DNA from 2 places in the Rhodoferax sp. GW821-FHT09E07 genome. Region 1 is predicted to be linked to the other one. Evidence: riboswitches for the same ligand, from Rfam matches in the RefSeq annotation. Region 1 holds a riboswitch; the other holds the start of a gene.
The links. A riboswitch is a leader RNA that binds a small molecule or an ion and turns the genes downstream of it on or off. The one in region 1 is predicted to bind S-adenosylhomocysteine.
Positions count from the first base shown of each region.

Region 2: it holds a riboswitch for S-adenosylhomocysteine, as region 1 does, so the genes downstream of both, ahcY (adenosylhomocysteinase) here and AC07OE_RS13315 (homocysteine S-methyltransferase family protein) in region 1, are expected to answer to the same signal.

Region 1 is NZ_JBWKOP010000006.1:169,934-177,319, reverse strand. Features, by position in the region: gene AC07OE_RS13335 (ATP-binding protein) at 1-691, shown strand, start outside; gene AC07OE_RS13330 (hypothetical protein) at 833-1,126, shown strand; gene recQ (DNA helicase RecQ) at 1,140-3,023, opposite strand; gene AC07OE_RS13320 (EAL domain-containing protein) at 3,155-5,416, shown strand; S-adenosyl-L-homocysteine riboswitch at 5,462-5,554, shown strand; gene AC07OE_RS13315 (homocysteine S-methyltransferase family protein) at 5,579-6,655, shown strand; gene AC07OE_RS13310 (Gfo/Idh/MocA family protein) at 6,671-7,386, shown strand, end outside.
Region 2 is NZ_JBWKOP010000011.1:18,091-25,476, forward strand. Features, by position in the region: gene AC07OE_RS19475 (YhgE/Pip domain-containing protein) at 1-25, shown strand, start outside; gene metF (methylenetetrahydrofolate reductase [NAD(P)H]) at 51-905, opposite strand; gene AC07OE_RS19485 (TlyA family RNA methyltransferase) at 949-1,836, opposite strand; gene ahcY (adenosylhomocysteinase) at 1,849-3,366, opposite strand; S-adenosyl-L-homocysteine riboswitch at 3,443-3,549, opposite strand; gene AC07OE_RS19495 (substrate-binding domain-containing protein) at 3,595-4,797, opposite strand; gene AC07OE_RS19500 (peptide chain release factor 3) at 4,744-6,375, shown strand; gene AC07OE_RS19505 (HAD family hydrolase) at 6,375-7,208, shown strand; gene AC07OE_RS19510 (MFS transporter) at 7,205-7,386, shown strand, end outside.

The sequences.
Region 1 (7,386 bases):
TGTGGAATCCCGCTTTGAGCTGCCGCGTATCGTGCAGGCGCTGCAGACCCGCGGGCACGGCACCCTGTGCTTTTATGGCCCGCCCGGCACCGGCAAGACCGCCTTGGGCGAGCATTTGGCGCAGGCGCTGAACAAGCCGCTCATGGTGCGCCAGGCCAGCGACCTGATGAGCAAGTACATCGGTGAAACCGAACAGAACATGGCGGCCATGTTCCGGGAGGCCGAATCGGAGGGGGCGGTGTTGTTGCTGGACGAGGCAGACAGCTTTCTGCAGGACCGCCGCGGCGCCCAGCGCAGCTACGAGGTGACCGAGGTGAACGAAATGCTCCAGGGCATGGAGCGCTTCCGGGGTATTTTTGTCTGTACCACCAACCTCATGGACCGCATCGACCAGGCCGCGCTGCGGCGTTTCACCTTCAAGATCCAGTTCAAGCCGCTGTCTCCCACCCAACGCACCGCGGTTTTCCTGGCGGAGGCTTGTGCCGACGATGCCCAGCGGCTGACGTTGGTGCTGGAGCGCCGTCTGGCGGTGCTGGATCAACTGTGCCTGGGGGACTTTGCCGCGGTCAAGCGCCAGGCCGCGATCCTTGACGCGAACCTGAGCCCCGAGGAATTCCTGGAACAGCTGGAGGCCGAGCACCGGATCAAGCCCGAGGTGCGGGAAAGCCGGGGCATGGGGTTTTTGCCGTAACTTCGCCGTAATTTTTTGCCCGGCCTGTCAACCAGCCGATACGTTCGTGCGTATTAGGCACAGGCGGGTACTGAATTTCCCCAGTTCGTTGGAACATTGGCTGGCGGTCGGTACCTATTTCTCTCCCTTTGCACTGTATATATGCACAGAGATACGATTCAAGTGCCTGAAAAAGGTACTTACAAGTGGCAGCTGTTTGACTACTGGTCTGGCGAATTTCGCCAAACCCATGCGGACCACTCGGCGTACATTGCCCTGAACTTTGCCGGCGCGCTCGAAGCCTGCCGCACCAAGTTCCAGGCCCTGGTGCAACAGCACCGTGCCAAAGCAGCAGACGCCGCCAGCTCTGCGCGCCACCTGCGTGCCATCGAACGCCTGCAAAACACCATGTCCGGCGCCGCCATGGCGTACGAAAGCGGCTTCCGCCGCCACTGAGCGCCGGCCTTTTTTATTCCAGCGCCACCACCCGTAGCACATCGCTGGCATAGGCTTCCAGCTTCTTGGCGCCTATGCCGCTGATGCCCTGCAGGTCGTCCAGACTCTGGGGTGCCCGCTGCGCAATGGCTGCAAGCGTGGCGTCGTGGAAAATCACATAGGCGGGCAGGTTGTGCTCCTTGGCCACCTCGGCGCGCCAGGCCTTCAGGGCCGAGTAGCGCAGCAGGCCTTCGCTGTCCAAATTGATCGGTGCCTTGACCACCGCCCCCAGACGCGGGTTGCGCCGGCTCTTGCGCTCAGCTGGCGTGGATACCGATTCCCGCAACATCACCGGTACTTCGCCTTTGAGTACGGCGCGCGATTCGGCCGTGAGCTGCAAAGTATTGAACTCTCCTTGCACCGCCACGGCCCCCATGGCAATGAGTTGGCGCAGAACGCCGCGCAGCTGCAGTTCTGAAAAATCTGACCCCAGGCCGAAAGTGCTCAGGCTGGCATGGTTGTACTGGGTCACTTTCTCTGTAGTCTTGCCACGCACGATGTCCATCAGGTGGCCGGCGCCGAAGGTCATGCCGCCCATCTGCTGGATGCGGTAGATGGTGGAGAGCAGCTTGCGCGCGGCGTCGGTGCCGTCCCAGACCGCGGGCGGGTTCAGGCAGTTGTCGCAATTGCCACAGGGCTGGCTGGCCTCCCCAAAGTAGCCCAGCAGCCGCACCCGGCGGCAGTCGGTGGCTTCGGCCAGGCCCAGCAGGGCATCCAGCTTGCCGCGCATGACCTGTTTGAATTCTTCGCTGGCCGGGCTTTCGTCAATCATGCGGCGCTGGTTCACCACGTCCTGCAGGCCATACGCCATCCAGGCGTCGGCGGCCAGGCCATCGCGGCCGGCGCGACCAGTCTCTTGGTAATAGCCTTCGATGTTCTTGGGCATGTCGCGGTGGGCGACAAAGCGCACGTCCGGCTTGTCGATGCCCATGCCAAACGCGATGGTGGCCACCATCACGATACCTTCCTCGCGCAGAAAGCGGTCCTGGTGGTCCTGGCGCACCTTGGGCTCCAGGCCCGCGTGGTAGGGCAGGGCCTTGATGCCAGCGTCCACCAGCGTCTGCGCCATGTCTTCCACCTTTTTGCGGCTCTGGCAGTAGACGATGCCGGCCTCGCCCTCGTGCTCGCGCTCAATGAAGCGCAACAACTGCAGCGTGGAGTCTTTTTTCTCGACGATGGTGTAGCGGATGTTGGGCCGGTCAAAGCTGCTGACGAAGGCGCGCGCGTCCTCGAGCTGCAGCCGCTCCAGGATGTCGGCGCGCGTCAGGTCGTCCGCGGTGGCGGTGAGCGCGATGCGGGGGATACCGGGGTAGCGCTCGTGCAGCACCGTGAGGTTGCGGTAGTCGGGACGGAAGTCATGGCCCCACTGGCTCACGCAATGCGCTTCGTCGATGGCAAACAGGCTGAGCTTGCCGCGCTCGAACAGCGAATCCAGCAGCGCGAGAAAGCGTGCGTTGTTCACACGCTCCGGCGCGGCGTAGAGCAGGGTGATCTCGCCGCGCAGCAGTTGTTGCTCGATCTGGTAGGCCTCGTCGCTGCTGAGCGTGGAGTTGAGGAAGGCGGCGCTGACACCGGCCTCGTGCAGTGCGCCCACCTGGTCGTGCATGAGGGCGATGAGCGGGGAGATGACCAGGGTGGCCCCTTGACCAGCCTGCTGGCGGACGATGGCTGGCACCTGGTAGCACAGGCTCTTGCCGCCGCCTGTGGGCATGAGCACCAGTGCATCGCCCCCATCAGCCACATGCTGCACGATGGCCTGTTGCGGGCCGCGAAAGGCGTCGTAGCCGAACACGGTGCGCAGAATGTCGCTGCAGGCGTCCAGAGTGGTGCTGGAAGTGGAAGTTTCTGCTATCAAAATGGGAGCTGGTGGCGCAGTGGTTACGGGGGCTGGGGCACTAAAACATTCAACACCTGGCGGCGCCAGCGTGTGGCGCCGGGCTAAGGGTGATTCCCCTATTGTCGGGCAAGCCTGTCGCTACACTTGAGCGCATGATCGACCAGCCCATAGTGCTCGACACCCAGTTGCAAACCAAGGCCTTGTTGCAGCTGTGCAAGCGTCTGGAGCGCGCCTGGAGTCTGCCGGACATCCTGGCGGCGGTGGCGCCTACAGTGGAAGAGGTGCTGGGTTATCCCCATGCGTGGCTGGCCCTGGTCGGAGACCGGCCGGGGTTTGTGTCCATCATCAGCCAGGCCTCCTCGGACGCCGAGTACTTGGCCATGCACGCCAAGGCGCAGACCATGGAAATCCCCATAGCGGGCGACCGCATGCTGGAGGAGATCTTGTCCGCGGACCATGTGGTGGTGGTCAATGATGCCCGCACGGACCCGCGCACCAACAAAGAGGTGGTGGCCCAGTTGCACAACCGCACCATCATCAATGTTCCCCTGCTGCTGGCAGATGAGCGCCTGGGGGTGGTGGGCATCGGCACCTTTGGCGACGCGGAGGGCGTGCGCCCGCCGGTGGAATGGCAGCTGGATTTCATGCAGGCGCTGGCTGGCCATGTGGCCGTGGCGCTGGACCGGGTGCGCTTCATGCAGGCACGCAAATTTGCCGAAGACGCGCTGTACCAAGAGAAAGAGCGCCTGCAGGTCACCCTGCACTCCATCAGTGACGCGGTCATCACCACCAATGCCGAGGGGGAACTGCTCTATATCAATCCGGTGGCCGAGACGCTGACAGGCTGGCCGCTGGCCAGTGCGGTAGGCCACCCTTACCAGACCGTGTTTCACCTGAATGACACGGGGGTGCTGGCGCCTGGCGCCGATCTGGTGGTCCAAGCGATTGCGACGGCAGAGACCCAACGCTACCCCCAGCTCAGCCTGGCACATCGCGTGGAGGGCAGTTTGCTGGTGGAGGCGGCCGTTTCCCCCATTCGAGATGCCGATGGTGATGTGCAGGGCGCGGTGCTGGTGTTCCGCGATGTGACCGAACAGCGTCGCCTGAGCCAGGAAATCGCCTTCCAGGCCACGCACGACGAATTGACGGGCTTGGGCAACCGCCGTGCCTTTGAGCAGGCACTGACAGAGTACTTTGAGCACACCCGTGACCAGGAGCAGCGCCACGTGGTCTGCTATCTGGATCTGGATGAGTTCAAGGTGGTCAACGACACCTGTGGTCATACGGCCGGCGATGAACTGCTGCGCCAGACGGCGCAGCTCTTCCTGGAAGTGCTGCGCGACGAAGACCACCTGTGCCGCATTGGCGGGGATGAGTTCGGCATCATCCTGACCCATCAGACCGTGGCCCAGGCCTTGCGCGTGGCCGAGCGCCTGCAGCTCAGCCTGGCCGCCTACCGCTTTGTCTGGCGCGACCAGAGCTTTGGTGTGGGCGTGAGCGTGGGCATGGTGGTGCTGGATGCGCAGAGCGAAAGTGTGGGGGCTTTGCTGCAAGCCGCTGACAGTGCCTGCTACGTGGCCAAGGACTCCGGGCGCGGCCGCATCCATGTGTACGCCAGTGATGATCCGGCGTTGGCCCAACGCTACGGCGTGATGGAGTGGGTGAGCCGTATCGAGCGGGCGCTGCAGCAGGACCGGTTTGTGCTCTATGGCCAGGCCATCGTGCCCGTGAACCCGGGCCCCCGGGCCGGGCTGCACTGCGAATTTTTGCTGCGCATGCGCGATGAGGCGGGTGCGCTGGTGCTGCCGGGCCAGTTCATGCCGGCGGTGGAGCGCTACCACCTGGCTGCCCGCGTGGACCGCTGGGTGGTGACCCATGCGCTGCAATGGATGGTGCAGCACCAAGACCAGATCGACCAGTGCTCGATCAACCTCTCCGGCCAGTCGCTGGGGGATGAGGTGTTCATGGCCTTTGTACTGGACACGCTGGCCCATACACCCCTGCCTTGCCGCAAGTTGTGTTTTGAGATTACGGAAACCGCTGCCATCAGCAATCTGCACACCGCGCAGCATTTCATCGACACCTTGCGCCAGCTGGGCTGCAAGCTCTCGCTGGACGACTTTGGCAGCGGCCTCTCCTCGTTTGCCTATTTGCGCAACCTGCCGGTGGATGTGCTGAAGATCGACGGCCAGTTTGTGCGCGACATCGCCACCGACCCTATCAGCCTGGCCATGGTCAAGTCCATCCATGAGATTGGCAGCCTGATGGGCAAGGAGACCGTGGCCGAGTTTGTCGAGAGCCCGGCCGCGCTGGAGCTGCTGCGTGGCTTTGGTGTGCACTATGCACAGGGCTATTCGGTGGGCTATCCCATGCCGCTGGACGAGTTGCTGGCCCTGCACCTGGGGCAGGCCTGAGACCCTGCCGCTTTCACGACCGCTGCGTTGTGAACTAAAATCACGCATCCCAAGGGGCGCTGCAGCTGGCGCCTGCCTCCAGACATGGACCGGCAGGCCTCCGGTCAGGCTTGGGACTCCCAACTGCGCTCACTTGTTTAAAACCACACAGTGAGCCGCACCATGAAGCCCATCACCTACACCCGCGCACAAGCCCTTCCCGGCATTCTGGAGAAGCGCATCGCCATTCTGGACGGTGCCATGGGCACCATGATCCAGCGCTTCAAGCTGGGCGAGGCGCAGTACCGCGGCGAGGGCTACACCGGCCCCGGCAACCAAGGCGACCGATTCAAGGACTTTCACAAGGACGTGAAAGGCAATAACGAGTTGCTGAGCCTGACCCGGCCTGACGTCATCAGTGACATCCACGAGCGCTATCTGGCAGCGGGCGCCGACCTGATCGAGACCAACACCTTTGGCGCCACCACCGTGGCCCAGGCCGACTACGACATGGCGGACCTGGCCATCGAAATGAATCGGGTGTCCGCCCAACTGGCCCGCGCCGCCTGCGACAAGTACAGCACGCCCGACAAGCCCCGCTTCGTGGCCGGCGCCCTCGGCCCCACACCCAAGACCGCCAGCATCAGCCCCGATGTGAATGACCCGGGTGCGCGCAATGTGACCTTTGAAGAGCTGCGCGCGGCCTACTACGACCAGACCAAGGCGTTGGTGGAAGGCGGTGCGGACGTGATCCTGGTGGAAACCATCTTTGACACGCTCAATGCCAAGGCGGCCTTGTTTGCCGTGGACGAGTACTTCGAGGCCAGCGGCGAGCGCCTGCCCATCATCATCAGCGGCACGGTGACCGATGCGTCCGGCCGCATCCTCTCGGGCCAGACTGTCACGGCCTTCTGGCACAGCGTGCGCCACGCCCAGCCCCTGGCCATCGGCCTGAACTGCGCGCTGGGTGCGGCGCTGATGCGCCCCTACATCCAGGAGCTGAACAAGGTGGCGCCCGACACCTTCATCAGCTGCTACCCCAACGCCGGTCTGCCCAACCCCATGAGCGACACGGGTTTTGACGAAACCCCGGACGTGACCAGCCGCCTGGTGCGTGAGTTTGCGGAAGAGGGTTTGGTCAACATCGTGGGTGGCTGCTGCGGCACCACGCCCGACCACATTGGTGCCATCGCCCATGCGGTGAACCCGATTGCCACGCGCGGCGTGCAACGCAATTTTTTCTACAAAGAAGCCGCCTGAACTGAGGACATCGCAATGAAAAAAGTCACCTGGGGCGTGCTGAGCACCGCCAAGATCGGCATGGAAAAAGTCACTCCCGCGCTGATGCGCAGCCAGTGGTGTGATGTGCAGGCGGTTGCGTCACGCTCGCTGTCGTCCGCGCGCGCGGCGGCGGACAAGCTGGGCATTCCCAAGGCCTACGGTTCCTACGAAGAGCTACTGGCCGACCCCGCCATCGAGGCCATTTATAACCCCCTGCCCAATGACCTGCACGTGCCCATGACGCTGGCCGCCGCGCGCGCCGGCAAGCACGTGCTGTGCGAAAAACCCATTGCGCTGAACGCCGAGGAAGCCGCGCAGCTGCGCGAGGTGGGCGACAAGGTGCACATCATGGAAGCTTTCATGGTGCGCTTTCACCCCCAGTGGCTGCGCACGCGCGAGCTGGTGCAAAGCGGTGCGCTAGGGGAACTGCGCACGGTGCAGGCGTGGTTCTCGTACTTCAACCGCAATGCCGAGAACATCCGCAACGACGCGAGCAAGGGCGGCGGCGCGCTGATGGACATTGGCTGCTACCCCATCGTGGCCGGTCGTTTCTTGTTTGGGGCCGAGCCGGTGCGTGTGATGGCGCTGGCGGATATGGACCCCGACTTTGGCGTGGACCGCAGCTTCAGCGCCTTGCTGGACTTTGGCCATGGCCGCCGGCTGGATTTCACGGTGTCCATGCAAAGCACGCCTTACCAGCGCGTGCAGGC
Region 2 (7,386 bases), on a different contig from region 1:
ACATCGCCCGGCGATGGACATTTAAGCGGCCCCACGCGGGGCCGCCGTGCTCACTGCACCGTAGGCACCAGCCCCAGGTTCTGGCACAGCGCCAAGGTGGGGGCGCTTTGGTTCATCGTGTAGAAGTGCAGCGCAGGCGCGCCGCCCGCGCGCAGCTGCTCGCACAAGTCCGTCACCACCTCCAGCCCAAAGGCCTTGATCGAGGCTACATCATCGCCATAGCTTTGCAGGCGCAGGCGAATCCAGCGCGGAATCTCGGCGCCACAGGCGTCTGAGAAACGCATCAACTGTGTAGAGCTGGTGATGGGCATGATGCCGGGCACCACCGGCACCTCCAGCCCCAGCGCATCCACCTCTTCCACAAAGCGGAAGTAAGCGTCCGAGTTGTAGAAATACTGGGTAATGGCCGAGTTGGCGCCAGCCTTGACCTTGGCTGCAAAGGCCTGCAGGTCATTGGCAGGCGACTTGGCCTGAGGATGTACTTCGGGATAGGCCGCCACCTCGATGTGAAAGTCGTCACCCGTCTCGGCACGGATAAAGGCCACCAGGTCGCTGGCGTAATGGAACTCGCCGCCCGCGCCATAGCCGCTGGGCAGGTCCCCGCGCAGGGCCACCAGCCGCTTCACGCCCATGGTCTTGAGCGTCGCCAACTGCTCGCGCACGGTGTCTTTGGTGGCACCGATGCACGAGAAGTGCGAAGCCGCGCTCACGCCCTCGGCGAGGATTTCGCGCACCGCGTTGAACGTACCCTCTTGTGTGGACCCCCCCGCGCCAAAAGTGACCGAGCAGAACTCGGGGCGCAGCGCATACAGCTGCTGGCGCACCCCACGCAGCTTTTCTGCGCCTTCGGGCGTTTTGGGAGGGAAGAACTCCAGGCTCAGCGGAATTCGGTCGTTGGTAAACATCAGCATCTCCGTCTCACACGCCCCACAGTTGCGGGGGCCGTGTTCAGCCCGCCTTGCGGGCGCAAATGAAAAATTCGCGGTTGCCGTCGCCGCCCTCAATGGGCGAGTCGAACCACGCGGTGACCGTCAGGTCCAGTTCGGCACAGGCCTCGCGCAGGCGCTGCTCCACAATGGCGTACATGGCCGGGTCCTTGACAATGCCGCCCTTGCCCACCTGGCCGGGCTGCAGTTCAAACTGCGGCTTCACCAGGGTCAGCAAGGTGCCCCCTGCTTTGAGCAGGGTCACGGCAGCTGGCAAGACCAGGGTTTGCGAGATGAAAGACAGGTCTGCCACCAGCAGGTCAAACGGCGGTTCGAACTCGGGCGGCAAGGCGGCCAGTTCGGCCTCTTCCCGGCTCTCGTCGGAACCGTCGTACCCCTCAAAGGTCGCGCCGTCTTCTTCCAGGTCAAACTGGCCTTCAGCCCCCGTACTGTCTGCGTAAGCAGCTATCAAATCTGCAGCAGACAGGGTACGGGCATTGACACTCTCCACGCACAAGACCCGGGCATCCTCTCGCAGGCTGGGGTGCAACTGGGCACTGCCCACGTCCACACCCACCACCGCGGCAGCGCCGGCCTGGAGCAGGCAGTCGGTGAAGCCACCCGTGCTCTGCCCCACGTCCAGGCAGCGCAGCCCCGTCACCGACAGGCCTGCGTGTTTGAGCGCCGCCTCCAGCTTCAGGCCACCGCGCGACACATAGCGTGCCTCGGAGTCGTCCAGCAACTGGATGGGAGCGTCCTCCGGTACGTCGTCGCCATTTTTGACCGCGCGTTTCCAGACTTCGCCACCCGCCTCCATCTTCTGCCATTGCACGCCATCGGCGATCAGGCGTTGGGCCTGCGAGCGGGTGCTGGCCAGCCCGCGCTGTACCAGCAGTTGGTCAATGCGCATGGAGCCTTCGGCTTAGTAGCGGTAGGTGTTTTTCTTGTACGGACCGGCCTTGGAGACGCCGATGTACGCGGCCTGCTCATCGGTCAGCTCGGTCAGCATGGCGCCGACCTTCTTCAGGTGCAGACGCGCCACTTTCTCGTCCAGGTGCTTGGGCAACACATACACCTTGCCAACCTTGTATTCCTTGGGCTTGGTGAACAGTTCGATCTGGGCGATCGTCTGGTTCGCGAAGCTGGAGGACATCACAAAGCTGGGGTGGCCAGTGCCGCAACCCAGGTTCACCAGACGGCCCTTGGCCAACAGGATGATGCGCTTGGCGGGCTTCTTGCCCTTGGCAGGGAAGATCACGTGGTCGACCTGGGGCTTGATCTCTTCCCACTTCAGCTTTTCCAGCGAAGCGACGTCGATTTCGTTGTCAAAGTGGCCGATGTTGGACACGATGGCCTGGTCCTTCATGGCCTCCATGTGCTTGTAGGTGATGACGTTCTTGTTGCCGGTGGTGGTCACGAAAATGTCGGCCTTGTCGGCGGCATATTCCATGGTCACCACCTTGTAGCCTTCCATCGCCGCCTGCAGGGCGTTGATGGGGTCGATCTCGGTCACCCACACTTGGGCAGACAGGGCCCGCAGAGCCTGGGCGGAGCCCTTGCCCACGTCACCGTAGCCAGCCACCACGGCCACCTTGCCGGCGATCATCACGTCCGTGGCGCGCTTGATGCCGTCCACCAGGGATTCGCGGCAACCGTAGAGGTTGTCGAACTTGCTCTTGGTCACCGAGTCGTTCACGTTGATGGCGCGCAGGGCCAGCGTGCCCTTGGCGGACATTTCCTCCAGGCGCATCACGCCGGTGGTGGTCTCTTCGGTCACGCCGATGATGGCCTTCAGGCGGCGGCTGTACCAGGTGGGGTCCACCTTCAGCTTGGCCTTGATGGCGTTGAACAAGCAAATTTCTTCTTCGCTGCCTGGCTTGGCCAGCACCTTGATGTCCTTCTCGGCGCGGGCGCCCAGGTGCATCAACAACGTGGCATCGCCGCCATCGTCCAGAATCATGTTGGGGCCTTCGGTCTTGGAACCCTTGGGTCCAAATTCGAAGATGCGGTGGGTGAAGTCCCAGTACTCTTCCAGCGACTCGCCCTTGTGGGCAAACACGGGTGTGCCGGCAGCGACCAGGGCAGCAGCAGCGTGGTCTTGCGTGGAAAAGATGTTGCACGAGGCCCAGCGCACGTCAGCACCCAGGGCTTGCAGGGTTTCGACCAGCACGCCGGTCTGGATGGTCATGTGCAGCGAGCCGGTAATGCGCGCGCCCTTCAGGGGCTGGCTCTTTGCGAACTCTTCGCGGATGGACATCAGGCCGGGCATTTCTGTCTCGGCAATGGTCAGCTCTTTGCGGCCCCAGGCAGCCAGGCTGATGTCGGCAATCTTGAAATCTTCGGTCTTGGCCACGGGAGCCTTCACAGCCTTGGGGGCAGCAGTTTTCACCGCAGCTTTGACGGCCTTGGGGGTCTTGGTAAATTTCAACACAGCGCTCATGGTTCACTCCAAAAGTTCATTTGAATAAACACTGGCGGGCGGGGGTTCAGAAGGCAAAACTCACCGCACACAAACCAGTGGGTGAGCGCCGTTGGGAGGCACAGCGCAGGGCGCGCCGTGTTTTCCGAGCCTCACTCGCCGTGCCGCTTTGGGCTGGGGCGAGCTGCAACGCTCCTCGGAAGTGCTGCATTTTAGCCTGTTGCAGCGGACTCTGTCAGCCAAATGCAGTCAGGATACCGGTCCTGTACTGGTGCCCAGCTGCAAACCGGGCTGGCGCAGCATGTGGTACGGACCGGCCTCGGGCGCATGCAGCACCTGGAACACCATGTCGGCCAACGCCTCGCCCGTGGTGTGCGGTGTGGGCTGGGTCACGGTGGTGACCTGCATGCCAGTGAGCAGCGTGTCCTGCGGAATATCGCCATGCACCACCACCGAAATGTCCTGCCCGACCCGCAAGCCGGCATCGATCAGCCCGCGGATGATGCCCACGCCGCCCAGGTTGTTGTCCACCAGCACAGCGGTAGGCCGCGGATGCATTGCCAGCAAGGCTTGTACGGCCTGCAGACCGCTGCGGCGGTCCTGCACATCGCCCACGCGGTAGCGGGCCGGGCAGTCCAAGTTGCGCGCCTTCAGCGCAGCCATGAACCCCCGATGGCGCTGAAACGCAAAATTCAGCTCCAGCGGTGCGTGCACATAAGCGAACCGCGTGTGGCCCAACGCCAGCAAATGCTCCACGGCCAGGCGACTGCCCAAGTCATTGTCAAAGTCCACCCACGAATACGCGTCGCACTGGGCCGTGCGGCCATAGCCCACGAAGGGGTAGCCCTTTTCCAGCAGGTAGTCCACCCGCGGGTCCTGCACGCGGGTATTGGGCACCACCACCGCATCCACCCGCCCGCCATGGAACAGGCGTTCGTAAAAGGTCAGATCGGTTTCATTCTTCGCCACGGCCAGCAGCAGGTCCAGCTGCTTGCTCTGCAGGCGCTCGCCCAAGCCGTCGGCCATGTCCAGAAACTGCGGATTGCCCAGGTTTTCCACCGCGGCGGAATACACAATGCCTACCGCATCGGTCTTGCCACGCACCAGACGGCGCGCACCGGCATCGGGCCGGTAGCCCATGGCCGCAGCCATCTCCTGCACCCGCTGGCGGGTCTGCTCATTCACATCGGTGTAGCCGTTCAGGGCGCGACTGACCGTGGAGGTGGATAACCCCAGTGCACTGGCCAATTGCTTGATGCTCACACGCTGCTCCGCTCGTTTCGCTTGTTGGAGCGCGAGTGTAAGGGCAAGCAGGCCGCTGGCGCCCTCTGTAAAATACCGAGCTTCTCTCTGGTGGCCCGCCCCTGTGCGCTGCCCACACCCGACCTTGGACCCCCTGTGACCTACGCCCCCGAAACCCGCCGCCGCCGCACCTTTGCCATCATTTCCCACCCCGACGCCGGCAAGACCACGCTGACCGAAAAGCTACTGCTGTTCTCGGGCGCGATCCAGATTGCCGGCTCGGTGAAGGCGCGCAAGGCCAGCCGCCATGCAACGTCCGACTGGATGGAAATCGAAAAGCAGCGCGGCATCTCGGTGGCGTCGTCGGTGATGCAGATGGTCTACCGCGAGCACGTCATCAACCTGCTGGACACGCCCGGCCACAAGGACTTCTCGGAAGACACCTACCGCGTGCTCACCGCCGTGGACTCGGCGCTAATGGTGATTGACGCGGCCAACGGTGTGGAGGCGCAGACCCGCCGCCTGATCGAGGTCTGCCGCCAGCGCGATACGCCCATCATCACCTTTGTGAACAAGATGGACCGCGAAGTGCGTGAGCCGCTGGACATCCTGGACGAGATCGAGCGCGAGCTGGGCATGCCCTGCGTGCCCATGACCTGGCCCGTGGGCCAGGGCAAGCTATTTGGCGGCATCGTCAACCTGCGCACCCAGGCCATGACCGTGTTTGAGAGCGGCAGCGAACGCCGCCCGCAAGACTTCGACACCGTGCCGCTGAACGACGCCGACTCGCTGGCCAAGCGCTTTGGCCACGAATGGACCACGGCCATGGAAAGCATGGAGCTGGCCACCGGCGCCAGCCCCGCCTGGGACCTGGACGCCTTTCTGGCCGGCAAGCAAACCCCCGTGTTCTTTGGCTCGGGCGTGAACAACTTTGGCGTGATGGAAGTGCTGGACGCCCTGGTGGACCTGGCGCCCAGCCCGCGCAGCCGCACCAGCACCACGCTGGTGAACCGCCAGCCCGTGGTGAAAGAAGTGCAGCCCGAGGACGACGCCTTCAGCGGCGTGGTGTTTAAGGTGCAGGCCAATATGGACGCCAACCACCGCGACCGCATCGCCTTTGTGCGCATGGCCAGCGGCAAGTACACGCCGGGCATGAAGCTCAAGGTGATGCGCACCGCCAAGGAGTTGCGCCCCACATCGGTGGTGACCTTCATGAGCCAGCGCCGCGAGGCGGTGGAAGAGGCCTATGCGGGCGATATCGTGGGCTTTACCACCCACGGCGGCGTGCAGCTGGGTGACACCATCACGGATGGCAGCGTGAACCTGATGTACACCGGCCTGCCCTTCTTCGCGCCTGAAATGTTCATGACCGTGGTGCTGAAAAACCCGCTGCGCACCAAGCAGCTGCAGCAGGGCCTGGCCCAGCTGGGCGAGGAAGGCGCCATTCAGGTATTCCGCCCCGAGATGGGCGGCAATATGCTGCTGGGCGCTGTGGGCCAGCTGCAGTTTGAAGTGGTGCAACACCGCCTGAAGGCCGAGTACGACGCCGACATCCGCCTGGAAGGCAGCCAATACACCGGCGCACGCTGGATCACTGCCGACACGCCGGCCGAGCTGCGCGAGTTTGTGTATGCCTACCCGCAGCGCATGGCCAAGGATGCGGCCGACACGCTGGCCTACCTGTGCACCAGCCCGTATGACGTGCGCCTGGCACAGGAGCGTTTCCCCAAGATCCACTTCCACCCGCTGCGCGAGCACGCGGGCCTGGCGCTGCAATCAGCCGGTTGATGCTGCCGCTGTCCGACTGGCCACTGGACGCCCGCCGCCACCTGGTGGGCGTCTTCACCGACATTGACGACACCCTGACCACCGAAGGCGCCATCACTGCCGACGCGCTGCAGGCGCTGGCAGAGCTCAAGGCCGCAGGGCTGGTGGTCATCCCCATTACGGGGCGGCCCATTGGCTGGTGCGAACCCTTTATGACTGGCACGCTGGGTACGGCCTGGCCCGTGGACGCCATGGTGGCAGAGAACGGGGCCGTGGCCTTTGTGCACAAAAAATGCCTGCAGCCCGCGCCTAATCTACGCGAGCCGCTATCAAAACTGTATCAACAGGACGCTGCCACACGCTCCGCCAACCAGACCCGCATGCAAGCCATTGCGGCCCAGGTGATCGCCGAGGTGCCCGGCGCGCAACTGAGCCGCGACAGCGCCGGCCGCGAGACCGACCTGGCGTTTGACTACGCCGAGTTCGCCCGCCTCTCGCCCGACACGGTGCAGCAGGTGCTGGCTGTGCTGCAGCGCGCGGGCATGCAAACCACGGTGAGCAGCATCCACATCCACGGCTGTTTTGGGGACTTCAACAAATGGCAGGGCGCTTGCTGGATTGCGCGCGAACTGCTGGGGCGCGACTTGCCGGCAGAGCTAGACCGCTGGGTGTTTGTGGGCGATTCGGGCAACGACCAGGCCATGTTTGAACACTTCACGCACAGCGTGGGCGTGGCCAACATTGCGCGCTTTGTGCCGCAGCTGGCCCACCTGCCAGGCTATGTGACCACGGCCGAGCGCGGTGCCGGCTTTGCCGAAGTGGCGCGCGCAATTCTGCAGGCACGCGGCCTATGAGCGACGCGACTGTGCAACGCAACGCCGCCGGCTCGCCCATGGGCCTGCTCAGCGTGTTTGGCTCCACGCTGTTCCAGCTCTCGGGCGTGTTCATGCTCTCGCCGCTGATGCTGGTGCTGCTGAAGGAACGCGAGGTGTCCACCACCATGGCCGGCCTGTTTGCGGCCACCACCTGGTT